3 regions of the Dactylosporangium sp. NPDC049525 genome follow, and region 2 is predicted to be linked to each of the others. Evidence: riboswitches for the same ligand, from Rfam matches in the RefSeq annotation. Region 2 holds a riboswitch; each other region holds the start of a gene.
What was found. A riboswitch is a leader RNA that binds a small molecule or an ion and turns the genes downstream of it on or off. The one in region 2 is predicted to bind cobalamin.
Positions count from the first base shown of each region.

Region 1: another riboswitch for cobalamin. It lies ahead of bluB (5,6-dimethylbenzimidazole synthase); the one in region 2 lies ahead of AB0K00_RS36390 (CbtB domain-containing protein).
Region 3: another riboswitch for cobalamin. It lies ahead of AB0K00_RS51495 (VWA domain-containing protein); the one in region 2 lies ahead of AB0K00_RS36390 (CbtB domain-containing protein).

Region 1 covers NZ_JBFAPO010000010.1:145,741-155,273, forward strand. Annotated here, with positions in the region: gene AB0K00_RS17725 (Uma2 family endonuclease) at 1-324, opposite strand, end outside; gene AB0K00_RS17730 (helix-turn-helix domain-containing protein) at 463-1,416, opposite strand; gene AB0K00_RS17735 (MBL fold metallo-hydrolase) at 1,488-2,228, shown strand; gene AB0K00_RS17740 (metallophosphoesterase) at 2,238-2,957, shown strand; cobalamin riboswitch at 2,967-3,173, shown strand; gene bluB (5,6-dimethylbenzimidazole synthase) at 3,213-3,833, shown strand; gene AB0K00_RS17750 (hypothetical protein) at 3,944-4,096, shown strand; gene AB0K00_RS17755 (hypothetical protein) at 4,200-5,372, shown strand; gene AB0K00_RS17760 (tetratricopeptide repeat protein) at 5,400-7,217, shown strand; gene AB0K00_RS17765 (flavin reductase family protein) at 7,219-7,749, shown strand; gene AB0K00_RS17770 (YciI family protein) at 7,788-8,132, shown strand; gene AB0K00_RS17775 (DUF6596 domain-containing protein) at 8,153-9,352, shown strand; gene AB0K00_RS17780 (glycoside hydrolase family 2 protein) at 9,339-9,533, opposite strand, start outside.
Region 2 covers NZ_JBFAPO010000034.1:48,730-58,262, forward strand. Annotated here, with positions in the region: gene AB0K00_RS36370 (MFS transporter) at 90-1,463, opposite strand; gene AB0K00_RS36375 (XRE family transcriptional regulator) at 1,532-2,107, shown strand; gene AB0K00_RS36380 (nuclear transport factor 2 family protein) at 2,099-2,428, opposite strand; gene AB0K00_RS36385 (CbtA family protein) at 2,631-3,380, opposite strand; gene AB0K00_RS36390 (CbtB domain-containing protein) at 3,395-3,613, opposite strand; cobalamin riboswitch at 3,653-3,784, opposite strand; gene AB0K00_RS36395 (class I SAM-dependent methyltransferase) at 3,947-4,537, shown strand; gene AB0K00_RS36400 (hypothetical protein) at 4,811-5,224, shown strand; gene AB0K00_RS36405 (hypothetical protein) at 5,203-5,670, opposite strand; gene AB0K00_RS36410 (hypothetical protein) at 5,651-5,887, shown strand; gene AB0K00_RS36415 (metalloregulator ArsR/SmtB family transcription factor) at 6,078-6,407, opposite strand; gene AB0K00_RS36420 (SRPBCC domain-containing protein) at 6,394-6,831, opposite strand; gene AB0K00_RS36425 (discoidin domain-containing protein) at 6,951-9,533, opposite strand, start outside.
Region 3 covers NZ_JBFAPO010000076.1:21,316-30,848, forward strand. Annotated here, with positions in the region: gene AB0K00_RS51470 (cell wall-binding repeat-containing protein) at 1-1,036, opposite strand, end outside; gene cobM (precorrin-4 C(11)-methyltransferase) at 1,139-1,897, opposite strand; gene cbiE (precorrin-6y C5,15-methyltransferase (decarboxylating) subunit CbiE) at 1,879-3,408, opposite strand; gene AB0K00_RS51485 (cobyrinate a,c-diamide synthase) at 3,399-4,739, opposite strand; gene cobO (cob(I)yrinic acid a,c-diamide adenosyltransferase) at 4,733-5,335, opposite strand; gene AB0K00_RS51495 (VWA domain-containing protein) at 5,338-7,377, opposite strand; cobalamin riboswitch at 7,417-7,612, opposite strand; gene AB0K00_RS51500 (hypothetical protein) at 7,672-8,511, shown strand; gene AB0K00_RS51505 (hypothetical protein) at 8,577-9,362, shown strand; gene AB0K00_RS51510 (hypothetical protein) at 9,384-9,533, shown strand, end outside.

The DNA of each region.
Region 1 (9,533 bases), on a different contig from region 2:
GGGTGACTCGACCTCGATCACCAGGAGTAGTCCGTCGGTGCCGGCATAGCTCGAGCGGGCCGGGCGTGGTGGTTTCCCCTTCGCCCAGATCGTCACGTCGGGCTGGCGTCCGCCCCAGACGTCGATGCCGCAGTCCGTGGTGACCTGCTCGTCCTCGAACCCGTTGACGAAGAACCAGCGAACCAGCCTGGCCACGATCAGCGCATGCTCTGGGGTGGCCGGCGGCAGGATGGACAACACCCCTTCTCGACTGAGCTCATAGCGGTGGTGCTCATCCGCGTCCGCCATGGCTGCAACGTCGTCGAGACTGATGGCGGCCGGCATGTGGGCAGCGATAACCGCTGGGCTCATGTCGCTCCTCCTGTCCACGCCCGAAGCGTAACGACGTCTGGTCCGTGCAATCCAAGATATGAGCATAAGACCATGTCCGTATAATGGCAAAGCCATCCGCACCCTTCCGCGTCAGGAGGCGCGGAAGCTGGCGCGGTAGGACTGTGGGGGGACACCGACGAGGCGGCGGAAGTGGGGGCGCAGGGCGACGCCGTCGGTGAAGCCGCAGGTGCGGGCGACCGAGTCGATGTCCAGGTCCGTGGTGGACAGCACGTGCTGGGCGCGCAGCACCCGCTGCAGCAGCAGCCAGCGCAGCGGCGAGGAGCCCGTCGTCTCCCGGAAGCGACGGTCGAACGTGCGGCGGCTCAGATGTACCGCCGCGGCCAGACGATCCACGTCGAGCGTGACGTCCTCCAGGTGCTCCAGTGCGTGGCGCATCGCGTCGCCGACCGCGTCGCCGGCGCGGAGCTGGGGGACCGGACGCTCGATGAACTGTGCCTGCCCGCCGGCCCGCTGCGGCGCCACGACCAGGGCACGGGCGGCGGTGTTGGCCACCGAGGGGCCGTGGTCGCGGCGCAGCAGGTGCAGGCACGCGTCCAGCCCGGCGGCGCTGCCCGCGCTGGTCACGACCGTGCCCTCGTCGACGTAGAGCACGTCGTCGACCACCTCGACGGCCGGGAACCGGGCGGCGAACGTGGCCAGGTGCCGCCAGTGCGTGGTGGCCCGCCGGCCGTCGAGCAGGCCGGCCTCGGCGAGGACGAACGCGCCCATGCACAGCCCGACGACGGTGGCGCCCTCGTCGTGGGCGCGGCGCAGCCGGTCCAGGATGCCCGGGGCGACCGGGGCGCCGCCCGGCGGCCGCCAGCCGGGCACGATGACGACGCCCGCCGCGTCGAGGTCGTCGAGGGCATGCGGGGCGCTGATCGCGATGCCCGCGGTCGTCGACAGCGGGCCGGGGTGCTCCCCGGCGGTGCGCACCTCGAAGCCGCTGCCGGCGACGCTGAACACCCGCGGCGCGACCGCGACCTCCAGCATCGGGGCGCCGTCGCCGATGAGCACCCCGACCGTCGTGGGTGAGCGGTCCATGGCTTGATCGTATCGGAGGATGGCGTTCCAGCCACTGCTGGCGGGCCGCGCCCGGCCGGAGACTGGGCGGTATGACCTTCCAGATCCGCCGGTTCGGCGGCCCGACCGCGGTGTTCACCGTCGGCGGCGTCACGTTCATGACCGACCCCACGTTCGACCCGCCCGGTGACTACGCCGTCGGCAGCCGGGTGCTGACCAAGACCGCGGCCGCGGCCGGCACCCCGGCGGACGCCGGCACCGTCGACGTCGTGCTGCTGTCCCACGACCAGCACCCTGACAACCTCGACCACTCCGGTCGGGCCTTCGCGGCGTCGGTACCCCTGATGCTCAGCACTCCGGCAGCGGCCGCCCGGCTGGGCGGCCCCACGGTCGGCCTGCCGCCGTGGACCGAGGTCAACCTGTCCCGGCCCGGTGGCGGCGGCCTCGTGCGGGTCACCGCGGTGCCGGCGCAGCACGGCCCCGACGGCACCGAGCACCTCACCGGCCCCGTCACCGGCTTCGTGCTGCACGGCGACGACCTGCCGACCGTCTACGTCAGCGGCGACAACGCGTCCCTGGGCGTCGTGGCGCAGATCGCCGACCGTTTCCCGGCCGTGGACGTCGCGATCCTGTTCGGCGGCAAGGCCCGCACCCCGCTGCTCGGCGACGCCGACCTGACCCTCGGCGCCGCCGGCCTGCTCGAGGCGGCCCGCCTCCTCGGCGCGAAGACGGTGCTGCCGGTCCACATCGACAGCTGGGCACACTTCACCGAAAGCCCCGACGACGTGCGCGCCGCGTTCGAGTCGGCGGGTAGCGCAGCGCTGCTGGGGTAACCAGCAGGGGTGCTCATCGCCCATCTCAGTGACCTCCACGTCGGATCGAAGCCGCCGGACCGGTTCGAGCGGGTCATCGCGTACCTCGCCGGCCTGCAGCGCCCGCTCGACGCGATCGTGGTGACCGGCGACGTCGCCGACCACGGCCTCGCCGCCGAGTACGCGGTGTTCGGCAAGCTCCAGCAGCTCGGCGTGCCGGTGCTGGCGCTCCCGGGCAACCACGACGACCGGGCCATGTTCCGCGGTGAACTCCTCGACGAGGAGCCGGCCACTGGTCCCGTGAACCGGGTCGAGACCGTCGCCGGGGCGGTGTTCGCGCTGTGCGACTCCAGCGTCCCCGGGCACGCCGAGGGCTGGCTGGACGACGACACCCTCGACTGGCTCGACGGCACCCTCGCGGCGTCGGCCGGCACGCCCGCGTTCGTGTGCTGCCATCATCCGCCGGTGCCGGTCGGCAAGCCCGCCGCGGACCAGGTCCGCCAGCTCGGGGCCGGGCGGCTCGCCGAGGTCCTCGGCCGGCACCCGGACGTGGTCGCCGTGCTGTGCGGCCACGTCCACACCGCCGCGGTGAGCACGTTCGCCGGCGTGCCGGTCCTGGCCGCCCCGGGCGTCGAGTCGACGATGCTGCTGCCCTGGGAGCCGGAGGACCGCCCGGAGGCGCCGCCGGCCCTCGCGTTCCACCTCCTGCAGGACGGCCGCCTCACGACGCACTTCCGGTTGTGCGTCTAAGCTCGGCGGCGGCATGAACTGATGCGAGGTGCCCCGGGCGACCGGGGAGAATCGGGAAGCCGGTGTGAATCCGGCACGGGCCCGCCGCGGTGATCGGGGAGCTGCCGTCCATGCACGCCGAACGTGGCGTGCGGTCACTGGCCTGCGGGCTGGGAAGGCGGACGGTCAGGCGTTGATCCGAGAGTCCGAAGACCGGCCTCGCGTTCACCGCCTGCCCCGCGCCGGGGCCGGCCTGAGCAGCGGGAGCCTGCCCTCATGAGCACCGACCTGTATGACGTCGTGCACCGCCGTCGCGACGTGCGCGGCCAGTTCACCGGGGCGCCGATCCCCGCCGAGGTCCTCGACCGCGTGCTGGGCGCGGCCCACGCGGCGCCGAGCGTGGGGCTGTCGCAGCCGTGGGACTTCGTGCTCGTGCGCGATCTCGGCCTGCGCAGCGCGTTCCACGACCACGTGCGGCAGGAGCGGGAGACGTTCGCCGCGACCCTGGACGGGCCGGCAATCGAGACGTTCCAACGCATCAAAATCGACGGTGTACTGGAATCGACCCTGTCCGTGGTCGTCACCTACGACGCCGGCCGTGGCGGTCCTGCGGTGCTTGGCCGGCACGCGATCGCCGACGCCGGCCTCTACTCGGTCTGCCTCGCCATCCAGAACCTGTGGCTGGCGGCCACCGCGGAGGGTCTCGGCGTGGGCTGGGTGTCGTTCTACCGCGAATCGTTCGTCCGCGACCTGCTCGGCATCCCCGACGGCATCCGTCCCGTGGCGTGGCTGTGCCTTGGCCCGGTGACGCACCTGGAGACCGTGCCGGACCTCGAACGGCACGGCTGGCGTAGCAGGATTCCGCTGGTCGAGGCGCTGCATCACGACCGCTGGTAGCTGTCGGCTAGGCGGGGTCGAAGTGTCACCCGGGCGACTTCATGGTCGTCACGTTGCGTGCCATTCTCATCACGCAACGTGACGCATATCGTCTGAGGAGGCGAATCCCAATGGCACAGATCGCTACGGACATCAGCACGGAAACCGGCACCGGCGCCGGGATGAAGAAGATCGTGGTCCGCAAGGCGGGCGCGGTGCGGCTCACCAGGCTCTGCAACAACTACTGCTACGGCATGTGCTGCTGTGCGGAGTTCCTGGGCTGAGTTGCAGGGCCGACGAGGCCGACACCGCGGGACACCCGGCCGGGGGCGCAACCCACCCTCACCCCCGGCCGGGGTCCCAGCCCACCAGCAGAGGAGATCTGCCATGCCGAACGCCCCAGTGGCGCTGCACGACCTGCGGTACCTCGACGAGGGCGACCGGGTCGTCGTCGGCCGCACCGACTGCGACTCCTACGGCGTGTTCCCGCCCGACGGCGCCGCGCTGCTCCGCGAGCTCGCCGGAGGCCGGCCACCGCGGGACGCCGCCGCCTGGTACACCGACCGCTACGGCGAACCCGTCGACATCGACGAATTCCTCGACACCCTGCGGGACCTGGACTTCCTGAGCCCTGGCGGCGCGGGGGAGAAGACCGCCCCGCCGCGCTGGCAGCGGCTCGGCGCGGCCCTGTTCTCGCCGGTCGCCTGGGCCTGCTACGCGGCGCTCGTCGTCGCCGCCGTCGCGGTCTGCGTCGCCGACCCGCGGCTCGCACCAGCCCGCGGCAACGTGTTCTTCACCGACTACCTGCTGATCGTCGAGCTGACGGTGCTGTTCGGGCAGCTGCCGTTCGTCGTGCTGCACGAGCTGTTCCACCTGCTCGCCGGGCGCCGGCTCGGCCTGCACTCCTCGATGCACCTCGGCCACCGGCTCTACTTCCTGGTGGCCGAGACGAAACTCGACGGGCTCGTCGTCGTGCCGCGGCGGCAGCGGTACCTGCCGATCCTCGCCGGGGTGGTCGCCGACGTGCTCGCGGCCTCGGCGCTCACCGTCGTGGCGTGGCTGACCCGGCACCCGGACGGCAGCATCCCGGTCGCGGGCCGCGCCTGCCTCGCCATCGCGTTCATGTCCCTGCTCGGCATCGTCGCCCAGCTGTACTTCTTCCTGCGCACCGACGTGTACCACCTCATCACCACCGTCCTGGGCTGCGTCGACCTGCACGCCACAGCGCGGGAGCTGCTGCACAACCGGATGTGGCGGCTGCTCGGGCGCACCGACCGGCTCGCCGCCGAGACCCGCTGGGACCCGCGCGACCGCGCCGCCGCCCGCTGGTACGCACCCCTGTACGCCATCGGCTACGCCACCATGCTCGCCGTGCTCGTGTTCGTGGCGCTGCCGCTCGCGTGGCACTTCCTCGGCACCGCCGTCGCCGCCGTCACCGATCCCGCCGTGCCCACGGCCCGGTTCTGGGACGCGCTGCTCTTCCTGGTCGCGTCCGTCGGCCAGCTCGTCCTCGCCGCCGCGCTCGCCGTCCGCGACCGCCGCCGCTCCCGCAAGCCGTGAACTCGCGCAAGTCCTGAAGGAGTCGTCATGTCACCAATTTTGTCCACAGTGGACGCACATCGGCGGCTGCGGGGACCGTTCACCGCCGCCGGTACCCTCCTGCGGCAGATCGTTCCCGGTCTCCTGCGTACCCACCCGGAGCTGGTGCGGGCGCACGACATCGAGATCCTCGCCGCCGCGCCGGAGCTCGCGACGCTGCTGACGTGCGAGCGGGAGACCCTCACGTCGCAGGCGTCACCGGAGTCGCGGACCCGGTACTACCCGTACGCGCGGACCGTCCAGATCGGTCACGGCCTCGTCGACCTGCTGCAGGCCGTGCTCGCCGACATCGGCCCCCGCACGCTCGTCGTCACGCACGCCGAGGAGGCCGACCGCACCGACGCCGAGTGGCTCGCCCTCCTGGCCCGCCGTATCGACCCCGCCCTGCTCACCATCGTGCACGACGCCGCGGAGCGCGGCGCGCCGGCCAGCGACCCGGCACGGTCCTATGTGGACGGTGACTGCGTCAGCGACGACCCGGTGCTCCTTGCGGCCTACGCCACGCTGGACCCGGCCGAGCGGGCGTTGCTGCACGACCGGCGCGCCGACGAGCTTCTGGCGAAAGGCGAGCCGTCGCTGCGGCTCGGCGCCATCTGCTACCACCGCGAGCACGGCAGCGACCCGTCAGGTGCCGGTGTCGCCGCGCTCAGCGACGCCCTCGGCGACTGCATCCTCGCCGGCCACTACGACGCCGTCCTCGAGCTGGGCCGGCGCTGCCTGGACCTCGCCGACTGGGCGACCCAGCCCGAGGCGTGCTGGCTCGCCACCGTCAAGATGACCATCGCGCTGTCCACGATGGGGCGCGCCGACGAGGCCATGGCGCTCTACGACGAGGCCTGCGCCCGCTCCACCTCACCCAGCGTCCACATGCAGGCCGCGTACGGCCGCGCCATGCTGTACACCCGCTACTTCGACGAGGCCCGCCGCGACCTGCGCAAGGCCAGCGCCTGGGTCAACACCGCCGTGTCGCTCGCGTCGCTGCTGCCGGAGGACCGGCGCCGCGCGTACAACCTCACGTTCAACGAGAACGGCCGTGCCCTCATCGCCATGCACCTCGGCGACCCGGCCGAGGCGATGCGCCTCATCGACGCCGGCATCGAACGCATGCAGGCCACGTTCACCGCCGGTGAGCGGGACCTGCACCTGTCGGTGCTGCGGTACAACCGGGCCCAGCTCATCGCCCGCAGTGCACCGGAGGACGGGGTGCGGGAGTACACCGCGGTGATCGGCCTCGACCCGCACCACCCCGACTACTACGCCGAGCGTGCCGGGCTGCTGCGCCGCCTCGGACGGTTCGCCGAGGCGCTCGCCGACTACGACGCCGCGATCGCCAACGGCCTGCCGGACGTCGAACCGCACTACAACCGCGGCGACCTGTACGCCGAGCTCGGCGACCTCGACGCGGCCCTCGCCGACTTCGACCGGGTCCTCGACCTCGAACCGGACTTCCTCGCCGCGTACGTCAACCGGGCGGCGCTGCGGTACGAGGTCGGCGACACCGCCGGTGCCCGCGCCGACGTCGCCGCCGGCCTCGACCTGGAACCTGGCCAGCCGCACCTGCTGTGCACCCGCGGCATGCTCGCCGCCGACAGCGGTGACCTCGCCGCGGCCGTCGCCGACTACCGGGCGGCGCTGCTCGCCGAGCCCGCCCTGGCCGGCGCGTGGACGAACCTCGGCGCCGCCATGTTCGAGCTCGGCGATGCCACGGAGGCGGTCCGCTGCTTCGACCGTGCCCTCGCCATCGAGGACGACCCGATCGCCCGCGCGAACCGCGCCGCGGCCCTGTCCGTCGCGGCGGTGGGGTGACATGACCGCCCTCGACGTGCGCCCCGCCGGCCTCATCGCGGATTTCCGGGCGGTGGCGGGGCGGCTCCCCACAGGCGTCACCGTGGTGGCTGTGCGTACCGCAGACATCACCCACGCCACGACGGTCAACAGTTTCACGACGGTGTCGCTGGAGCCGCCGCTGGTGCTGTTCTGTGTGCGGCGGTCCAGCCGGACGGCGACGCTGCTGCCGGTGGCGGGCGCGTTCGCGGTCACCGTCCTGCCGGCCGGCTCGGGCGCGGTGTCGACGGCGTTCGCCGACCCGTCCCGCCCGCCGGGGCTCGGCGACACCGGCTGGACCCCCGGACCCGGCACCGGCAGCCCCGTGCTCGACTGCGGGCTGGCGTACTTCGACTGCACACTGGAGACCGTGCACGTGGCCGGCGACCACGACGTGTGCGTCGGCCAGGTCCGCGCGTTCGACGCGATGGGCACCGGCGCGCCGCTGGTGTTCGCCGGCGGGATGTACCGGGAACTGTCGAAATCCGTGCCGCCCCGGACGTCGTACAGGTAGACGGGCACGACACGGGCCCCGGACGAATGGGACGGACGATGGCGAAGTACCTGATTCTCATCTACGGCGACGAGCAGCGCTGGGACGCCGAGACCGAGCCGGAGCTGCGGGCGAAGGGCGAGGGTCACCGGGCGTTCAACGCCGCGGCCGGCGGCCGCGTCCTCGGCGGGCACGAACTGGAGGCGTCCTCGACCGCCACCACCCTGCGCGGCGCCGGGCTGATCACCGACGGGCCGTTCCTGGAGTCGAAGGAGGCGCTCGGCGGGTTCTACGTGATCGAGGCGGCCGACCTCGACGCGGCGATCGCCCTCGCCGGGCTGCTGCCGGAGCTGTCCTCCGGGCACGGCGGCGTCGAGATCCGGCCGATCGTGGACCACGGGTGAGCGACGCCCCAGGTGCGGTGATGGCCGAGGCGCACCGCCGCGAGTGGGCCCGGGTGCTCGCCGCGACGGTGCGGCTCACCCGCGACCTCGACCTCGCCGAGGAGTGCGTCCAGGACGCGTACGCGCAGGCCCTGCACTCGTGGCCGGCCAACGGTGTCCCGGCCCGCCCCGGCGCGTGGCTCACCACCGTCGCCCGCAACCGCGCCCTGGACGTGCTGCGCCGCGAGTCCGCGCTGCGGCGGGCGCTGCCGTTGCTGGTGACCGAGGAGAGCACCCCGGGCCCGGGGGAGGACGACGACCGGCTCCGGCTCATCTTCACCTGCTGCCACCCGGCGCTGTCGCGGGAGGCGCAGGTCGCGCTGACGCTGCGGCTCGTGTGCGGGCTGTCGACCGCCGAGGTGGCCAGGGCGTTCCTCGTGCCGGAGCCGACGATGGCGGCCCGGGTCACCCGGGCGAAGCGGAAGATCAGCGCGGCCCGGATCCCGTACCGGGTGCCGTCGCCGGAGGAGCTGCCGGAGCGGGTCGGCGCGGTGCTCGAGGTCGTGCACCTCGTCTTCACCACCGGCCACGCCGCGCCGGTCGGGGAGCGCCTGGTCCGGCAGGACCTGGTCGACGCCGCGATCGGTCTGGCCCGCGTGCTGCGGCTGCTGGTCCCGCACGACGCCGAGGTCGCCGGGCTGCTGGCCCTGATGCTGCTGACCGACGCCCGCCGCGACACCCGCAGCACCGCTGCCGGCCGGTTGCTGCTGCTGTCCGAGCAGGACCGCTCCCGGTGGGACACCCGGCAGATCCGGGAGGGCACCGACCTGCTGACCACGGCGCTGCGCCGGCAGGCACCGACCCGGTACGCGGTCGAGGCCGCGATCGCCGCCGTCCACGCCGAGGCCCCGTCGTGGGAGGCGACCGACTGGCCGCAGATCGTCGCGCTGTACGACGTGCTGCTGCGCCTGTGGCCGTCGCCGGTGGTCGAGCTGAACCGGGCCGTCGCCGTCGGTCTGCGCGACGGCCCGTCGGCGGGCCTGGCGGCGCTCGAACCGTTGCTCGACGAGCCGGCGCTGGCCACGTACGCCTATCTCAGCGCCGCCCGCGCCGACTTCCTGCGGCGGCTCGGGCGCCTGCCGGAGGCCGCCGGCGCGTACACGGAGGCCCTCGCCCTGTGCGGCAACGACGTCGAGCGGTCGTTCCTAGCCGGCCGCCTCGCCGAGGTCAGCCGGCCGTGAGGTCGTTGGCGGTGCGCAGCGCCGGGCTGGTGCGCCACGCATGGTCGTCCGGTGCGGGGAGGGTGGTGCCGCCGGTGATGTGCAGGGTGACCGTTTCGCCGGGGAGGAGGGTGACGAGTTGGCGGTCGACTTCGGCGGCGGGGTCGAGCCGGTCGGCGAACAGGGTCAGGTCACGCACGAA
Region 2 (9,533 bases):
CCCACTGATAGCGGCCGATTTCAGCACGGACGCCGGCAAAGCGCGCGAGGCGCAGGAAAAGGCGCGGCCTCCCGCGGCCTCCCCGCGGTCTACCGGCGGCCGGACGGGGAGACCCGGGCGACGGCGAGCAGGAGCAGGCCGCAGCCGGCGACGAGGAACCAGCCGGGCCGCGACGCCTGCGCGAGCCCGGCCGGCCCGGCCCCGGCGACCAGGCCGCCGGCGATCGCCACGCCGATCGCCGCGCCGAACTGGCGGGCCGTGGAGGTGATGCCGCCGGCGACCCCGGCCCGGTCCGCCGGCAGCCCGGCGACCGCGGTGTTGGTGATCGGGGCGTTCGCGAAGCCGATGCCGGCCCCGATGCACAGATACGCCGCCAGCAGCACCGCCAGGCCGGTGTGGTCGGTGAGGCGCACCAGGCACAGCCCGCCGGCGGCCGCGAAACCGCCGGCGAGCAGCAGCGGCAGCCGCGGGCCGAACCGCCCGACCAGGAACCCGGACAGCGGCGCGCACACCGTGGCGGCGACGGCCATCGGCAGCGTGACGAGGCCCGCGGCGGCCGGGGTCAGGCCCCGGGCGTGCTGCAGGTACAGGGTGCTCAGCAGCAGCGTCACGTTGAGGCCGGCGAACACGACGACCGCGCCGAGCACCGCGGCGGTGAACGGGGCGCGCCGGAACAGCCGCAGGTCCATGAGCGGTTCGCGGCGCCGCATCGAGGTGAGCACGAAACCCGCCAGCGCGACGGCGACGAAGGCGTAGCCGGCGGGGGAGTCCCAGCCGACGTGCGGGCCCTCGATGAGCAGCGCCACCGATCCACCGACGAACGCGATCAGCAGCAGCTGCCCCGGCACGTCGATGGCTCGCGGCCGTGGCGACCTGGACTCCGGGACGTACACCGCGGTGAGTGCCAGTACCGCGACGATCAGCGGCACGCTGACCCAGAACACGGACCGCCAGCCGAGACCCGACACGAGCAGGCCGCCGGTGACGGGGCCGAGCGCCATGCTGGCGCCGAACACGGCGGCCCAGACGCCGATCGCCTGGGCGCGTTCCTTCGGGTCGGTGATGACGTTGACCACGATCGCGAGGGCGACCGGGCTCAGCATCGACCCGCCGACACCCTGCAGGACCCGCGCCGCGATGAGCGTCTCGATGGAGGGCGCGACCGCGCACGCCACCGACGCGACCGCGAACACGACGAGCCCCAGCTGGAACACGCGCCGCCGGCCGAAGCGGTCGGCGACCGCACCGGAGGAGATCAGCAGGCCGGCCAGGACGAGGGTGTAGGCGTCGACCGTCCATTCCAGGCCGCGCGTGCCGACGCCCAGGCCCGCGCCGATCGACGGCAGCGCCACGTTGACGATCGTCGTGTCGAGCCCGACCACGAACAGGCTCATGGAGCAGATGGCCAGCACCAGCCAGCGGTGCCGGGTGGGCCTGGGCGCTTCACGGAGCAGGGTATCCATGCCGACGATCGTCACGGGCAATCCCGCCGAACCCGCAGAGAATTTGCCAGAACTGCAAAAATGGCGGAGTGGACGACGACGTGGCGCGGCTCATCAACGACATCGGCCCGCGGCTGCGGGCGTTGCGCCGCACGCGGGGCCTGACCCTCGAGGCGCTGTCCGCCGAGACCGGCATCTCCGTCAGCGCGCTGTCGCGCCTCGAGGCCGGCCGGCGCCGCCCGACGCTCGACCTGCTGCTGCCGCTGGCAAAGGCGCATCACGTGGCCCTCGACCAGCTCGTCGCGGCACCGGCGACGGGTGATCCCCGCGTACACCTCAAACCCCGGCGCAACCGCAAGGGCAGCGTTGTCGTGGCGTTGACCCGGTATCCCGGACCGGTGCAGGTGTTCAAGCAGGTGCTCGGCCCGAGCGAGCCGCAGCTGGTCACCCACGCCGGCTATGAGTGGCTCTACGTCCTGGCCGGCGAGCTGCGGCTCATCCTCGGCGAGCAGGAGCTGACGCTGCGCCCCGGGGAGGTAGCGGAGTTCGAGACGAACATCCCGCACTGGTTCGGCCCCGCGGGCGAACAGGCGGTGGAGATCCTGCACCTGTTCGGCCCGCAGGGCGAGAAGGCTCAGGTCAGAGCCCGCCCGCGGTCAGCGTGACTGGTAGGTCCACAGCTCCGCCATCAGGCCGTCGACGAGCCGGACCAGCCAGACGAGGTTGCCCGGGCCGCCATCGGCCGGTTGCCCGACGGAGCCGACCACGGCGACCAGGTCGTCGTCGCCCAGGATGCTGTGCACGGTGAACTGCAGGTCCGGGCGGGCGGCCCGGACGGCTTGGACGGACTGCTGCACGCCGGCCACGCCGGCGACCTCCGGGTGGGCGTGATCGACCCAGTCGGGGTGCAGGATCTCGGCGGCGACGGCGACGTCGCCGGTGTTCCACATGTCGAAGTAGCGTGCGACCACTTTGGCGTTGCTCATCGAGGGATCCCCGTTCCTGATGACATCGATCGGCGCAGTGCCCGACCAGCTTGCCACGCTACTTGTGTTCGCCGGGTTTGCCGGGCGCGCGGCGCCCGGCCGCAGGTCTCCAGCGTGCCCGCAGCACTTGTGAGCGCGGCAAGCATGCTGAAACGGTGATGCCCGGCGGAGACGGCTCCACCGGGCATCACGGACGAACTGGTCAGGCGGCGACCGGCTGGGCCCTCACCACGGTGGACGTGCGCTCGCTGCGTTCGGTGAGATAACCGAACAGCAGGCCGAGCGTGGCCCACGTGACCGCCTGCGTGCCCAGCGACGCCAGGCGGAACTGCCACAGCAGGACCGGGGCGAACCCTTCCGGCACCTCGTTGACCGCCGGCAGCAGGGCGATCGCGACACCGACGACGACGGCGGCGCCGACGACCCCGGCGATCGTCGCGTTCCAGGTGCCGTAGCGCGGCTGCAACGACCGGCTGACGACGATCGCGCCGACGACCGCGGCCACCCCGATGACGAGCATCAGGAAGTACAGGCCGGTGCGGTGCTGGAGCGTGTCGGGGTTGCCGGTGGCCGGCGGGTTGGCCGGGTACTTCAGGAACGGCACGAGGGCCACTCCGACGAACCCGGCGAGGGCGACGATGCCGGCGGTGGCGCGGGCGCTGATCCGGCCGATGCGACCGATGGTGACCGCGACGGCGATGGCGAACAGGCCACCGAGCGCGACCCCGTACACGATCGAGGCGGTGGCCAGGCCGACGGTGCTCTGCACGGTCCGGCTGACCAGCTCGTGCTCGTGCTCACCGGGCGCCAGGGGCGCGGCGTGGGCCTCCTCGAACGCGATCGCGTCGTTGATCGGGCCCTCACCGAACAGATAGGCGAACAGGAACGCGGCGACGCCGGCGACCACGCCGACGATCATCCCGCGCACCAGCAGGCTACGGGCATGCAACATCTGGGTTCCCCGTCTCAGTGGCAGGGGAAGCCGAGCAGGTGCCGGCCGTCGTGGACGAACTCGTGCACGGTCTCACCGGCGAAGACCGAGGTGATGCCCTGCTCGGCACCGACGAAGTAGAGCAGGACGACGGCGAGCACGACGCCGAACGCCGCCCACGGCAGGAGCTGCCGCAGCGGGATCGGGGCGGGTGCCGTGACCGGGGTGGTGGGAAGAGCCGAGATCGAGCTCATCAGATGCAGCCTCCTGCGGGATTTTCGCGTCCCATCGAGCGTTGTCGTGACAGTGGCCGGGTCTGACTCCCACGGGTGGTGGTTACAGCGGCGCGACCGTGCCGGGCTTGCACCGGCTTCCGTTCACCGTCACGTTTCGTTTCGGACGGTACGGACGGCGTACCAGCGTGTCAATCGACGCGCTGATCAGCGGCCCGCCGCGGGGCGACCTGCGCCGCAGCTCAGGGCGCGGGCAACCGCCGGGTGCGCAATCTCTCAGGTGATCAACTTCTCGGCCCGGCGCAGGGGGTCGGTGAGCTGACCGCCGCCACGGCACTGTGCCAGGATCGGCCGATGGGTGGTGCACGAGCAGTCTGGGACGCACACGCGGCGACGTTCGACGACGAGGCGGACCACGGCCTGCGCGACCCCGCCGTCCGCGCCGCGTGGGCGACCCTGCTGTCGGCCGCGCTGCCCGCCGCGCCCGTGTCGGTGGTCGACCTCGGCTGCGGGACGGGCAGCGTCTCGGTCCTCCTGGCCGAGGCCGGGCACCGGGTGTACGGCCTGGACGCCTCGGCCGGGATGCTCGACGTCGCGCGGGACAAGGCCGGGCGGCACGGCGTCACGGTGCCGCTGGTCCTCGGCGACGCGGCCGACCCGCCGTTCGCGGCCGCGTCCTTCGACGTGGTCCTCGCCCGGCACGTGCTGTGGGCGCTGCCCGATCCTGCCGCCGTGCTGGCCCGCTGGTCCGCTCTGCTGCGGCCGCGAGGCCGGCTGGTCCTGGTCGAAGGGCGCTGGTCGACCGGTGCGGGGATCTCCGCCGCCGACTGCGCGTCCCTGGTGCGCCGCAACGGCCGGGAGGCGGAGGTGCTGGCGCTGCGCGACGACGCGCTGTGGGGCAAGACGGTCACCGACGAGCGGTACCTGCTGCTCAGCCGCGGCTGAGCCCGGCGACGGCGCTGAAGGGCAGCAGCCACGCCTGGCTCTGGTTCAATGCCATGGGTGATCGACGGGCGAGCTCGGAGCGGCCCGCCAGGCCGCGGGCGCGTGACCGCTCTACCTTGTCGTGCTGGCCAGTCAGCGGACCCGGGCGTGGTCCGGCGTCAGCGTCGGCCGCGGGGCGCTCGGCTCGTAGCGCAGGGTCGGTTCCCCGCACGCATCGCCGGACGGTGATCCGGTGCGGATGCCCGCAGTGACAACCCGCGATATCGTCGGCGCGTGGGCATGCTGATGGAGTACTTTGCCGCGACCGGCGAAGAGCTGGCGGCGATGGACCTCGGCCTCGGCCCGGCGTGCAACGACCTGCCGTATGTCGACTGCCGGGGCTGGGTGCTGGAGGTCGAGGAGTTCGTCGCCGAGATCGACGGGCGGGACGTGAGCGAGTTCGGTCCGGACGAGCCCCTGGTCGACGGTGTCGACACCATCGACGCCGAGCGCCTGGGTCCGTGGACGGTGCGGGCCAACGACGCGTTCGTCGCCAGCCTGGTCCGCCTGCAGGAGGAGCAGATCCAGGCCTACGGGGACCGGTTCCTGCTGGAGGACTGGGAGGTCGACCGGCTCGTCGCCCTCGCCTGTCTCGCGCAGGAGGCCCGCGAGGAGGGCCGTGACATCTACTCCTGGTGGTCGCTGTAGTCCGTGACCAGCAGCGTCCACAGGATGTCGCGGACGTGCGGCGGCAGCCGGTTGCCGAGCATCCGCCGGCGGATCAGGATGAAGCCGTGCGGATCCCGGTGCGCGCCGGTGCGCAGGTAGTGCACCGCCCGCAGGGCCTGCTCGCACGAGGTGGGGTCCGGCCACTCGTGGTCCGGCTTCGCGCGGATCGCCGCCTCGGCGCTCGCGGTGCGCTCGTCGACGCGGTCGATGAGCGCATACTCGCTGCGGTCGTTGGGCCAGGTCTGGGCCCGCAGGTCGATGTTGCAGAAGGCGACGTCGACGAGGTCGGCGCCGCTGAAGTCGTTGCCGCGCCACCGGTTGCCCGGCCGGTCCGGGTCGGTGGACCAGCCTTCGGGGGCACCGTAGAACGTGCTGTGCCACACCCGCCCGTGGAACACGCAGTCGATGAACTCCGTGGAGTCCACCCGCAGGTCGCGCAGCCGCGCCTGGTCGAAGCGGCAGCGTTCGAAGCGGGTGTTGCCGAGGTACGTGTTACCCAGCGGAAACCGCGTCCGCCGGAACACGCAGTCCACGAAATGGGTCTGCCCCTGGTGCCCGACGCTGAACTTCCCGAATGACGTCTCGGTGAAGTCGCACCGCAGGAATGTCCCGCCGTATGCGCCGAATGTGTCGAACGTCTGACCTGAGAAGTCGACGTCAGCCAATTCCACATGACGGTGTTCCACTCGTAGCAGATCCACCATTGGACCGTATCAGCGTTGTGCGACAGGTACATTACGCCGCCGGGAACCAGTCGTGGCGGGACCGGCGGGCGGGATCCGATCCGGGCCGAATGCGCGGTTGTCCGCGTTGCCGACCGTTGCGGACGCATTCAGCGCAATTGTTGCCGCAGCGCGTCGAGCGGGCCGTCCCAGTCGCGGGCGAGGGCGGCGAGGAACTGCTGCGCCACCTTCATCGACGCCGAGTCCAGCCGGTAGCGGACCCGGCGCCGCTCACCCGGCTCGGCCACCACCAGGCCCGCCTCGGCGAGCAGGGCGAGGTGCTTGGCAATGGCCTGCCGGGTGATCGGCAACCGGCCGGCCAGGTGCGTGGCGGTGGCCGGCCCCCCGGCCGCGAGCGCGGCGAGGATCCCTCGCCGGCTCGGGTCGGCCAGGGCGGCGAAGACCTCCTGCGCCACCGCCTCCGGGTCAGGCCTGTCCATCGAGGTATGCGACCAGCTCGCCGAGCTCGCTGAGCCAGCCCTTGGTGTTGCCGTCGAACGCCGTGGAGTGGGCCTCGGCGTCGGCGACCTGCGCGAACCCGCTCTCCACCATCGTCAGCGTGGTGCCGGCGCCGTCGGGCTCAAGGGTGAACTCCACGTAGGTGCGCCGCGGGTCGCCGTCGGGCAGGCCGTTGACGGGCCAGCTGTAGCCGAAGACGCGGGGTGGCTCGAGGCGTTTGATGGTGAGGGTGGCGGTGTCGCCGCTGTCCCAGATGAGCGTTGCCTGGCCGCCGACGCGCAGGTCGACCTCGGCGCGGTTGCCGAACCAGGTGCCGAGACCCTCGGCGGTGGTCAGCGCCGCCCAGACCTTCTCCGGCGGGTGGGCCAGCTGCAGTGTGCGTTCGATCCGATCGGGGAACGTCATGTCCGCCTCCATATAGCAACCGTTCAGTTGCTACCAACGTATAGCAATCAACCGGTTGCGTCAACTGTCGGCTGGGGAGGGGGCGGCGTGCGGCGGCCGCCGCCCCCTCGTCGGTGGGGTCAGCTCACCGGCTCGACCCAGATGTTGCGGTAGAACACGTTCGCACCCGCGTCGCCGTGGTCCTGGAGGCGGATCTTGCCGGCGGTCGGGCCCTCGGCGGCGCCGTTGCCGGTCGGGCCGTCGATGGCGACGTTGTTGTGCACGGTGACGCCGTTCCACACGACGGTGACCCGGGCGTTCTCCGTCTTGGTGCCGGATGCGTTGAACCGGGCCGCGCGGAAGGTCACGTCGTAGGTCTGCCACGTCTCCGGGGCGGTGGCGGCGTTGCTCGTCGCCGCGACCTTGTTGTAGATCGACGCGCAGGTGTCGATGCCGGGAGCGGAGGCGACCCCGAACGAGTCGAGCACCTGCAGCTCGTAGCGGTCCTGCAGGTAGATGCCGCTGTTGGCCCTGGCCTGGCCGGTGACGTTGCCCGGCAGGTTCGGCAGCCAGAACTCGATGTGCAGCTTGAAGTCGCCGAAGCTCTCCTTGCTGCGGATGTCGCCGCCGAGGACCTCGACGCCGCCGTTACCGAGGGGCCACGTCACCGCGGCGCCGCCGGCGCCCTCGAAGTTGTTCATGTTCGAACCGTCGAACAGCACGGTGCGGTTGGTGCCGGTGGTGCTGTACGCCTCGAACTCGTAGATCCGGGCGGCCCCGTTGCCGTCACTGGCCGGTGTGGTGACGTTGAGCCGAAGGTACCGGGCCTGGGTGGTGGCGAAGTTGTGCGTTGTGGTGCCGGCGGTGTTGGCGGTGACGGTCGCGACCGTCGTCCAGGTGGTGCCGTTGGTGCTGGTCTGCAGGTTGAAGTCGCGGGTGTTCCAGGCGGCGTTCTCCCCGCCGGCGCTGGCGTGCTTGAGCACGACCCGGCTCACGTCCTGGCTGGCGCCGAGGTCGACCTGCATCCACTTGGTGGCGCCGGTCGAGCACCACTTGTCGGCGTTGCCGCCGGAGACGCTGCCGTTGACCGCCTTCGCCGGGGTCTCCGTCGTGGCGCAGGAGCTGTCGGCGGTCGCGGTCTTGTTCAGCGCGAGGTTACCGGTGGGCGGCGCGGTGCCGCCGTACACCTCGAAATCGTAGATCCGGGCGGCCGTGTTGCCGTCACTGGCGGGCGTGGTGACGTTGAGCCGTACGTATCTGGCCTGCGTCGCGGCGATGGTGTGGGTGGTCGTGCTGGCGGTGTTGGCGGTGACGGTGGCGACCGTCGTCCATGCGGTGCCGTTGGTGCTGACCTGGATGTTGAAGTCGCGGGTGTTCCAGGCGGTGTTCTCCCCGCCGGTGCCCGCGTGCTGCACGACGAACTTGCTGACGCTCTGCGTCGAGCCGAGGTCGACCTGCAGCCACTTGGTGGCGCCCTGCGAGCACCACTTGTCCAGGTTGCCGTTGGTGGTGGTGCCGTTGACGGCGCGGGCCGCCTTCTCCGACGTCGAGCAGTTGCTGTCGGAGGTGGCCGGCTTGCCCAGGGCCAGGTTGACCGGCGGGATCTGGCCGGGGATGGCGTTGAGCGTGTACCAGACCTCGGTGCTCCACAGCGACTGGCCGTTGGCGGCGGCGAACGGCTTGGGGGAGCGGATGTGCACGACCCGGCCGGCCTTGAGACCGTTGATGACCAGGGTGACCTTCTTGCCGTCGGCGGACAGGGTCGCCGAGGACACCGTCAGCGTCTCCTCGTCGATCTTCGGGCCGCCGTAGGCGGCGGTCGGCACGTAGCGCCACTGCTTCACCCGGTACTTGGTGGCCAGGGCGGTGGCGGTGGCGGCCGACAGCGGCTGGGTGTATTCGATCTCGAACCCGTTCGGCGTGGCCCGGGTGTTGAGCATGTCGAAGGTGTTGCCGCCGTTCGGGGTCAGCTTCTGCAGGCCGTAGGTGAGCTTGCCGGTCTGGCCCCAGTTGCCGCCAGCGCCGAGGCCGCCGACGTAGATGGCGCCGTCCGGGCCGAGCCCGACCTCGGAGATGCCGGCCTCGAGGCCCTGGGTCATCCGGTACAGCGCGCCCTGGTACTCGCCGTTGACCTTCTCCACGTTGGCCCGCTGCAGGCCGCCGTAGGTGACGTCACCGATGAGGAACTGCCCGGCGTAGATGCCGCTGGGCATGTACAGCGGCGTGCTCGGCGAGTTGCCGATCTCGTTCTGCGGCAGCCACAGCACCGGCTGGGTCACCGGGGCGTCGTCGAACAGGGCCTGCGGGTTGAGGTAGTGGTTGAAGAAGCGGCCCTGCTTGATGTGCAGCAGCTTCGACGACGGCTGGTAGCCGCCCTGGTTGTCGGTGACGAAGATGCCGCCCTCCGGGCCCCAGCCGATGCCGTGCGGGGTGCGCAGGCCGCCGGCGACGTAGGTGAACGTGCCGTCCGCCGGGTTGATCTTGATGGTGGTGCCGCGGTTGACCACACCCTGTGGGTTCGTGGTGGCGCCGCCGTAGTCGATCGACACCGACAGGTTCAGGTAGAAGAAGCCGTCCTGGTACAGCAGGCCGAACGCGAAGGAGTGGAAGTTGCCGTCGAACGGCATGGTCGCGACGGTCTGGTACTGGTCGGCGACCTCGTCGCCGTTGGTGTCGACCAGGCGGGTGAGCCGCTGCTTCTCCGAGACGTAGACGACGCCGTT
Region 3 (9,533 bases), on a different contig from region 2:
ACAGCACCACGGCCAGCGCAGGGCCACGGACGCCGTCGTCGACGCCGTCGTCGGCCCAGTTGTAGCGGGATGTGGCCACCGCGGTGTCCAGCGCTGTGGCACCCCAGACGCGTTCGACGACATTGGTGGTGACCGGCTGCCACGTCGGCAGCGAGCCGTACTCGGCGACCGTGACGACGTCCTTGGTCGCCAGATCCATCCGTTTGACCTTCGGGTCGCCGTTCTCGTAGCTGGTGAACAGCATGGCATCGCCCGCCGGGGACCAGGCCGGGTCCTGGTTGCGGCTGCTGCCGGTGTTCTCCACCGTCGTCAGCTGCACCTGGTTGCCGCCGTCGGCATCGGCGAGCCAGATCTGGCGGTTCAACCCGTACGTGCGGACGAAAGCGAGCCGGGTGCTGTCCGGGGCGAAGTCCACGCCCCAGCCGTTCTCGATGATCTTCGTGACGGTGGTGTAGCCGTCGACCCGAAAGATGTCGCCGGCCTCGTAGTCGGATGCGGTGGCCGCAAGGTGGCGCTGAAAGACGACGGTGCCGTCGCCGGCGACCGCGGCCCGGGTGTCCCACAGGCCGCCGCCGCGGGGAACGTCGAACAGCAGCGCGCCGGAGGACCAGGTTCCGCTGACGCCCGCGATGCGCAGCTGCCCCCAGTACGAGTAGATGATGTACCGGCCGCCGTAGGCGTAGACCGGTTCGTCCCCCGCGCCACCGCTGCCCGGTGTGAGCGCGAAGCGTCCGGTGCCGTCCGCCCGCACCGACTCGGGGCCGTCGGGGGAGGACGGGAAGACGAAGCGGCTGCCGTCCGGCGCCCAGTTGCCGGAGCCGGCGTAGGCGCTCGGGATCAGCTCGCGCGCGCCGGAGCCGTCGGCGTTCGCGATCCAGACCGAGCTGATCTTCCGGTACGTGATCTTCCCGGGTTCACCGGGCAGCGACGCCCGGGCGGGCCTGGGCCGTGCCAGCACCGCCGGCGCGGCAACGGCCGCCGCAGCGGCGGCGACGGCGCCGCGCATGGCGGAGCGGCGCGTGAGTGCGAACGACACGGTTTTCCTCCCCGGCGGGACCGGCCGGGGCACATCCAGGCCGATGATCAACGGGCAGTGTACGGGCGGCCGGGCGGTTGCGGCAGAGCCGAACGGGCCGGATCAGGACCGGGGCCGGGTGGTTGAGTACAGGTGGCTGTCGGGGAACTCCTCGGCGGTGAGGACGCGGCCGACGACGATGACCGCGGTGCGCAGGATGCCCGCCTCCCGCACCTGCCCGGCGATGTCGGCGAGGGTGCCGCGCAGGATCACCTCGTCGGGCCGGCTGGCCCGGGCGACGACCGCGACCGGGCAGTCCGCCCCGTACCAGGGAAGGAGCTCCTCGACCAGGACCTCGATGCGCTGCACGGCCAGGTGCAGCACGATCGTGGCGCGGCTGGCGGCCAAGGTGGACAGTTCCTCGCCCGGCGGCATCGGGGTGGCCCGGGCCGCGGTGCGGGTGAGGATGAGGGTCTGCCCGACGCCGGGCACGGTCAGCTCGCGGCCCAGCGAGGCGGCCGCGGCGGCGAACGCGGGCACGCCCGGCACGATCTCGTACGGCACCGAAGCGGCGTCGAGCCGGCGCAGCTGCTCGGCCATCGCGCTGAACAGCGACGGGTCCCCGGAGTGCAGCCGGGCCACGTCGAGCCCGGCGGCGTGCGCGGCGGTCAGCTCGGCGAGGATCTGGTCGAGGTCGAGGTTCGCGGTGTCGACGAGCCGCGCCCCGGGCGGGCACACGTCGAGGAGCTCGACCGGCACGAGGCTGCCCGCGTACAGGCAGACCGGCGTCCGGGCGAGCACGTCCCGCCCCCGCACCGTGATGAGGTCCGCGGCACCCGGCCCGGCACCGATGAAGTACACCGTCACTTCCACACCACCCATTGCGTCACCGGCATCATCGGCCGCCAGGCGAGGAACCCGCCGACGGGCGCGGCGCGCTGGACCGCGATCCGGGTCAGTTCGCCGCCGTGCGTCGCGTGGAGGTCGGCGACGAGCCGCTCCGACTCGACGGTGACCGCGTTGACGACGAGCCGGCCGCCGCCGGGGCGCAGCGCCGACCAGCAGCGCTCGAACACCCCCGCCGCGGTGAAGCCGCCGCCGATGAAGATGGCATCGGGTGGTGCCAGGCCGTCGAGGGCCTCGGGCGCCGCACCGAGCACAGTGGACAAGTGCGGGACGCCGAGGGCGCCGGCGTTGGCGGTGACCCGCCCGGCGCGCACCGGGTCGCGTTCGACGGCGACGGCGCGGCACGACCGGTGCGCGCGCAGCCACTCGATCGCGATGCTGCCGGAGCCGGCGCCGACGTCCCACAGCAGCTCGCCGGGGCGCGGGCCGAGGGCCGCGAGGGTGACGGCCCGGATCTCGCGCTTGGTCAGCTGGCCGTCGGAGGTGTACGAGTCGTCGGCGAGCCCGGGCACCACCTGGAACCCGCCGCCGCCACGGCAGTCGACGGCGACGACGTTCAGCGGCCCGGCCCGGTCCACGTCGTGGTGCACCCGCTCGTCCGGGCCGCCGAGCGACTCCAGGACGGTGACGCCGCCGGCGTCGAACCCGGCCTCCCGCAGGATCTGCGCCACCTGCGCCGGGGTGCCGGCGCCGGCGCTGAGCACGAGGACCCGCCGCCCGTCGTGCAGGACCCGGCGCAGCGCGTCGACGGACCGGCCGACGGCGCTGACCACCTCGACGTCGTCGAGGGCCCAGCCGAGCCGCGCGCACGCCAGGGACACCGCCGACGGGTGCGGCACGACGTGCACGTGCCCGGCGCCGAGCAGCCGCACGAGGGTCGTGCCGATGCCGTGGTACATGGGATCCCCGCTGGCCAGGACGACGACCCGCGCGGCGTGGTGCTCGGCGAGCAGCCGCGGCAGCGCCGGCACCAGCGGCGACGGCCACGCGACCCGCTGTGCGTCGCCGTCGGCCGCGACGAGGTCGAGCTGCCGTTTGCTGCCGAACAGGACGGTCGCGGCGGCGATGGCGGCCCGGCCCGCCGGGGCGAGGGACTCGAGGCCGTCGGCGCCGATCCCGACGACGGTGACGTCGGGGGCGAGCGCCGCGACGGCCACGGTGGCGACCGCCGAGGACCGCTTGTCCAGCAGCAGCAGTCCGGGGCCCGAGGCCCGGGCGGTGAGCAGCGCGGCGGCCTCGGCCACGCTCGGGGTGCCGGTGTGGGCCGCGACAGTCCCGGACGGGTTCGGGACGTCGACGCCGGCGAGGGCCACGGCCGGGTGGACGACGACCTCCCAGCCGTGCCGCGCGGCCACCTGCCGGGCCAGGTCCGCCCGTGCCTCCACAGTGGACAGCGCGACGACCTTGCCGTCGAAGGACGGCAGGAGCGCCTCGATGTCGCCGGCGGTCGCGGTGGAGCGGGCGCCGAACCCGAGCACTAGCCGCATGCGGCGACCAGCCGGCGGGCCAGTTCCGGTGCGCCGGCCCAGTGCAGGTGCAGGTAGGACGCGTGCACCGACCCCGCGCTGAAGCCTTCCCGCACGGTGCCGGCCTCGCCCCGCCACGCCCACGCCGGGGTGGCCCCGGCCGGCGGGGTGACCGCGGTGCGGTGGAACTCGTGGCCGCTGACCCGGGTGCCGGCCGGCGCCAGGACGCTGTCGGTGACGGCGACGGCGTCGCGGTAGCCGAGGGTCAGTTTCGGCGTCATGGCCGCGTCGACCGGCAGCACGCCGCACATCGGCTTGCCGTCGAGAGACTTGGCCAGCCACAGCAGGCCGGCGCACTCCGCCGCGACCGGGCCGCCGCGGGACGCGAGGGCGTGGACCGCCTCGCGCAGCGGTGTGTTGTCGGACAGCTGCTGGGCGTACACCTCCGGGAAGCCGCCACCCACGACGAGCCCGCGGGTGCCGGGCGGCAGCGACTCGTCCCGCAACGGGTCCACTGTGGACACCTGAGCGCCGGCGGCGGTGAGCAGCTCGACCGTCTCCGCGTAGCTGAACGAGAACGCGGGACCGCCGGCGACCGCCACGACCGGCCGGCCGGCGACGGGCTCGGCCACCGACGGCGACCACGGCGCGAACGCCAGCGGCGGCGCGGTGCGGGCCACGGCGAGGACCGCGTCGAGGTCGACGCCGGCGGTCACGACGGCGGCGAGGGCCCGCACCGACGCCATGGCCTCGGCGTGCCGTTCGACGACGGGGACGAGGCCCAGGTGCCGCGACGGCGCGGCGACCGCGTCGTGGCGGCGCAGCACCCCGAGGACCGGGGTGCCGACCTCGGCGCACGCGTCGCGGAGGATCTGCTCGTGCCGGTCGGAGCCGACCCGGTTGAGCACGACGCCGGCGATGCGCACGCCGGAGCCGAACGAGCGGAAGCCGTGCACGACCGCGGCGATCGAGCGGGCCTGGGCGGTCGCGTCGACGACGAGGACGACCGGCGCATCGAGGAGCTTCGCGACGTGCGCGGTGGAGCCGAACTCCCCCGCGCCGGTGCGCCCGTCGAACAGGCCCATGACGCCCTCGACGACGGCGATGTCGGCGCCGGCCGCCCCGTGCGCGAACAGCGGCCCGATGCGGTCCTCGCCGACCAGCACCGGATCCAGGTTGCGGCCGGGCCGCCCGGCGGCGAGGGCGTGGTAGCCGGGGTCGATGTAGTCGGGCCCGACCTTGAACGGTGCCACCGTCAGTCCGCGCGCCGCGAACGCCGCGAGCAGCCCGGTCGCCACGGTCGTCTTGCCGTGCCCGGACGCCGGTGCCGCGATGACGATCCTGGCTACCACTCGATGCCCTGCTGCCCCTTGCGCCCCGCGTCCATCGGGTGCTTCACCTTCGTCATGTCGGTGACGAGGTCGGCGAGGTCGATCAGGTCAGGATGCGCGTCCCGGCCGGTGATGACGACGTGCTGGTTGCCGGGCCGGTCCCGCAGCGTGGCAACGACGTCGGCGACGTCGACCCAGCCCCACTTCATCGGGTACGTGAACTCGTCGAGCACGTAGAACCGGTGCGCCTCGGCGGCCAGGTCGCGTTTGATCTGCTCCCAGCCCTCGGCGGCCTCGGCGGCGTGGTCGCGCTCGGTGCCGGGGCGCTGGATCCAGGACCAGCCCTCGCCCATCTTCTGCCAGACGACGGGGCCGCCCTTGCCGGTCTCGCCGAGCGCCTTGAGCGCGGTCTCCTCGCCGACCTTCCACTTCGGGCTCTTCACGAACTGGTACACGGCGATCGGCCAGCCGGCGCTCCACGCGCGCAGCGCCATGCCGAACGCGGCGGTCGACTTGCCCTTGCCCTGTCCCGTGTGGACGGCCAGGACGTGCTGCCTGCGGCGCTGGCGGGTGGTGAGCCCGTCGTCGGGCACGCTCTCGACCTTGCCCTGCGGCATGTTCAGCTCCCCATGTGCGACAGGGCCGACAGCGGGACGCAGTCGGCGGACAGGGCGCGGGCGAGGCGCCCGGCGAGGCCGAGGCGCACGGGTCCGGACTCGCAGTCCACGACGACGGCGGGGATGCCGGCGAGCGCGGGCGCGACGGTCAGCGGGTCGGCGCCGCTGGTGGCCCGGCCGTCGGTGACGATGACGAGCAGCGGCCGGCGGCGGGCGTCGCGGCGGCGCTCGCCGTGCAGCGTGCGGGCGGCCCGGAGCAGCCCGGCGGCGAGCGGGGTGCGCCCGCCGGTGCGCAGTTCGGCCAGGCGCAGCACGCCGACCTCGTGGCTGGCGGTCGGCTCGAGGACGGTGGTGGCCTCCGCACCCCGGAAGGTGATCATGCCGACCTTGTCGCGGCGCTGGTACGCGTCGCGCAGCAGCGACAGCACGGCCGTCTTCACGACCGCCATGCGCTGCCGGGCGGCCATCGAGCCGGACGCGTCCACGACGAACAGCACCAGGTTGGCCTCCCGGCCCACCTTGACCGCCTCGCGGAGGTCCTGGGTCTGCACGCTGCGGGAGCCGCGCATTGCCGCGGCCCGCAAGCTGTCGGGCAGGTGCAGGCTGACGAGCTTGCCGCCGCTGGGCTGCCGGGACCGCACGACCCGCCCGTGCCGCGAGTACGCTGGCGAGCGCCGGCCGGCGTGCGCGCCCTGCTGCCGGTTGGCCCGGCCGCCGATGCGCAGCAGCCGCGTCTTGTACGGCGCCTGCGCGAACGCCAGCTCCCCGGCCGGCTGCGTGACCGGCCCGTCGGAGGGTTCGCCCGGCGTGGGTTCGACCTGCGCGGGCGGCGCCTGCGCGGCGTGATCGCCGGCGGGTGGCGGACCGACCGGCGGCGGACCTGGGTTGCCCGGTGCGCTGCCAGGACCACCGTCACCGCCTCCGTCACCGGCAGCGGCCGGCTCGCCGGCCGTGGACGGCCCGCCGGTATCCGGGTCCTCGTCGCCTGGGTCGTGCCTGGCGTCGTCGTCGGGGTCGTCGGGGTCGTCGCCGAGCTCCTGGTCCAGGATCTCCTCGAGGCGTTCCTGGTCCGCGCCCGGCGGGTCGAGGGGGTCGCGGCGGCGCCGGTGCGGCAGCGCGAGCCGGGCCGCGTCGCGCAGGTCGTCCTTCGTCACGACGGTCCGGCCGTGCCACGCGGCGAGCGCGACCGCGGTGCGGGCCACGACGATGTCGGCGCGCAGCCCGTCCACCCGGTACGCCAGGCAGATCCGCGCGATCCGGTCCAGCTGACGGTCCGGCAACGTCACCCCGGGCAGCGCGCGCCTGGCGGTGGCGATCCGGCCGGCGAGCGCGGCGTCCTCCTCGATGAAGCGGGCCGCGAACGTCTCGGGGTCCAGCTCGTACGCCAGCCGCCGCCGCACCACCTCGGCCCTCGGTGCGGGCGTGGTCGGCGACGTGACCCCGACGACCAGGCCGAACCGGTCGACGAGCTGCGGGCGCGGCTCGCCCTCCTCCGGGTTCATGGTGCCGACGAGCAGGAACCTGGCGGCGTGCTTGACGGAGACCCCGTCGCGCTCGACGTGGGCGCGGCCCATCGCGGCGGCGTCCAGGAGCAGGTCGACGAGGTGGTCGGGCAGGAGGTTGACCTCGTCGACGTAGAGCACGCCGCGGTGGGCGGCGGCGAGCAGGCCGGGCTCGTAGGCCTTGACCCCGTCGCCGAGGGCCCGCTGCAGGTCCAGGGTGCCGACGACCCGGTCCTCGGTCGCGCCGACGGGCAGCTCGACCAGGGCGGAGCGGCGGCGGGCCGCGGGCGCGTCCAGGGAGTGCGGGCCGTCGGGGCAGGACGGGTCGGGCGCGGTGGGGTCACAGGCGAAGCGGCAGCCGGCGACGACGTCGACCTCCGGCAGCAGCGTGGCGAGGCCACGCACGACGGTCGACTTGGCGGTGCCCTTCTCACCCCGGACGAGGACCCCGCCGATCGCCGGTGACACGGCGGTCAGCAGCAGGGCGAGGCGCAGGTCGGGCAGGCCGACCACGGCCGAGAACGGGTATGGCGACGTCAACGGGCACATCCTTATCGAGCGGGTCCGCGCCCGCTGGGTCATGGAGCGTGAGCGGCCGGAGTCTCCTGACTCCCGGATCGCCGCCGCCCCCCGACCTTCCGGCCGGTGCGGCCGTGGTCCGTGCGCTGGAGGGTGACTCCCCGGTCACAGTGGCGGGACCGTCCCAGACTCGCACTGGGTTCCTCCCTATGACCGCTCGGGGTTCATCGTGTCCCACGGCTCCCAGTGACGTCAACGTGACCCAAATCCTTCGGTGCCGCCGGACCGGGCCGAACAGTGAACGTGGGCAGGAGCGTGGCGCACGCCGTCCTGTGTGTCGTGCTGACCGCAGGCCTGCTGGTCGCGGCCGTGCACCGGCGGCTGCCGCCGCTCGCGCCGGAGACGTCGGTGGCGCCGCCGGGCACCCGCGCCATGTGGCTGTGGGAGCGGGAGCCGCCCGAGGCGGTCGTCGGCTGGGCCGTCGCGAACTCGGTGACGACGATCTTCGCGTACTACGACCCGCGCGCCGACGTGACGGACCTGACCCGGCTGCGCGCGCTGTGTGACGGCGCCGGGATCACCCTTGACGCGCTCGGCGGCGAGCCGGCCTGGACGACGGACCACGCGACCGCGCTCGGCTGGGCCCGCGCCGCCACGGCCACGGGGCTGTTCCGGGGGCTGCACGTCGACGTCGAGCCCTACCTGCTGCCGTCCTGGAAAGAGCAACAAGCGGCGCTGGTACCGCGGCTGCTGCAGCTGCTCGACGAGCTGGCGCGGGTCGGCCCGCCGGTCGAGGTCGACGTGCCGTTCTGGCTGCCGACGGTGCAGGCCGGCGGGGAGAACCTGGCCGACGCCGTGCTCGCCCGGGTCGACGGCATCACCGTGATGAGCTACCGCAACACCGCCACCGGCGGCAACTCCATGCTCGGCGTCGCCGACGACCTGCTGCGCCGCGCGGGGAAGGCGGCCAAACCGGCGCGGCTGGGCGCGGAGACGCAGGCGCTCGGCGACTGTCCGTACTGCACGTTCCACGGCGGCACGGGCAGCGCGATGCGGGCGACGTTGAGCGCGGTCGACAGCGCGGCGCAGCGGTACGCGGCGTTCGAGGGAATCGCGGTGCACCAGTACGACACCTGGATGGCGCTCGGCGGGTAGCTCAAGCCCCCGCCGGGCCGGCCGATCTGGCAGACATCAGCAGCCCACAGACAAGGACCCCTCCGATGCGCCGTTCAGCCTCAGTCGCCATCGCCTGCGCCGCCGGAGCGGCCGCCGTCCTGCCGGCGGCGGCGCCGGCCGGCGCTGCGACCGCGGACCTCGGCCTGGTCATCCCGCTGCTGGCGCCGATGCTGCCGGGGCAGACGGGCTGGGTGGGCACGCTGTGGGGCGCGTCCGGCGACGTCTGCGACGTCAAGGTCACCGCCTCGGGCGCCGGACTCACGGTCAACTACCCCGCGAACACAAAGACCTACTCGTCGCTGTCGAAGGGCGACTCGCTCGCGGCCGGGCACGTGGACTACGTGGCGTTCAACATCGGTGTCGCCACGTCGAAGCTCGTGTCGCTGAACCCGGTCACGCTGAGCTACACGTACACCGAGAAGGCCGACGGGGCGACCACCTGCACCGGCACGAAGCGGACCGGGTCACAAACCGCGACCCTGCCGGTCGTGTCGGTCACCGGCGACGCGATCACGCAGAAGACGTCCACCGTCACCGTGCCGAAGAAGACCCCGGTCTGGAGCCAGCTGGTGTTCCAGGCCCGCAAGGGCGGCGTCGACGACCTGCGCATCACCGTCTCCGGCGGCCCGACCGGCCTGGTCGTGAGCTACCCGCAGGAGCGGGCGTACACGCAACTCAACGACGCCGCGTCGCTGCCGGTCGGGACCGACGACTTCGCCGCGGTGAAGTTCGACGCGACGAACGTGGCCGCCGGCACCTATCAGCTCACGGTCAAGCAGACCTACGGCAGCACCACCGACACCAACAACCTCACCCTGGTCGTCGTCTAGCTTCCAGCGGAAAGGCCCGTCATGATCCGGCTCATCCTCGTCTCCCTGGCCGTCACGGCCGCCCTGGCCGGCTGCGGCGACGAGTCGTCGAACACCCCGGCGAAGATCACCGCACCGTCGGCGGCCGCCGCACCCTCCGCCGCCGCGTCGTCGACACCCGAACGGCTGGAG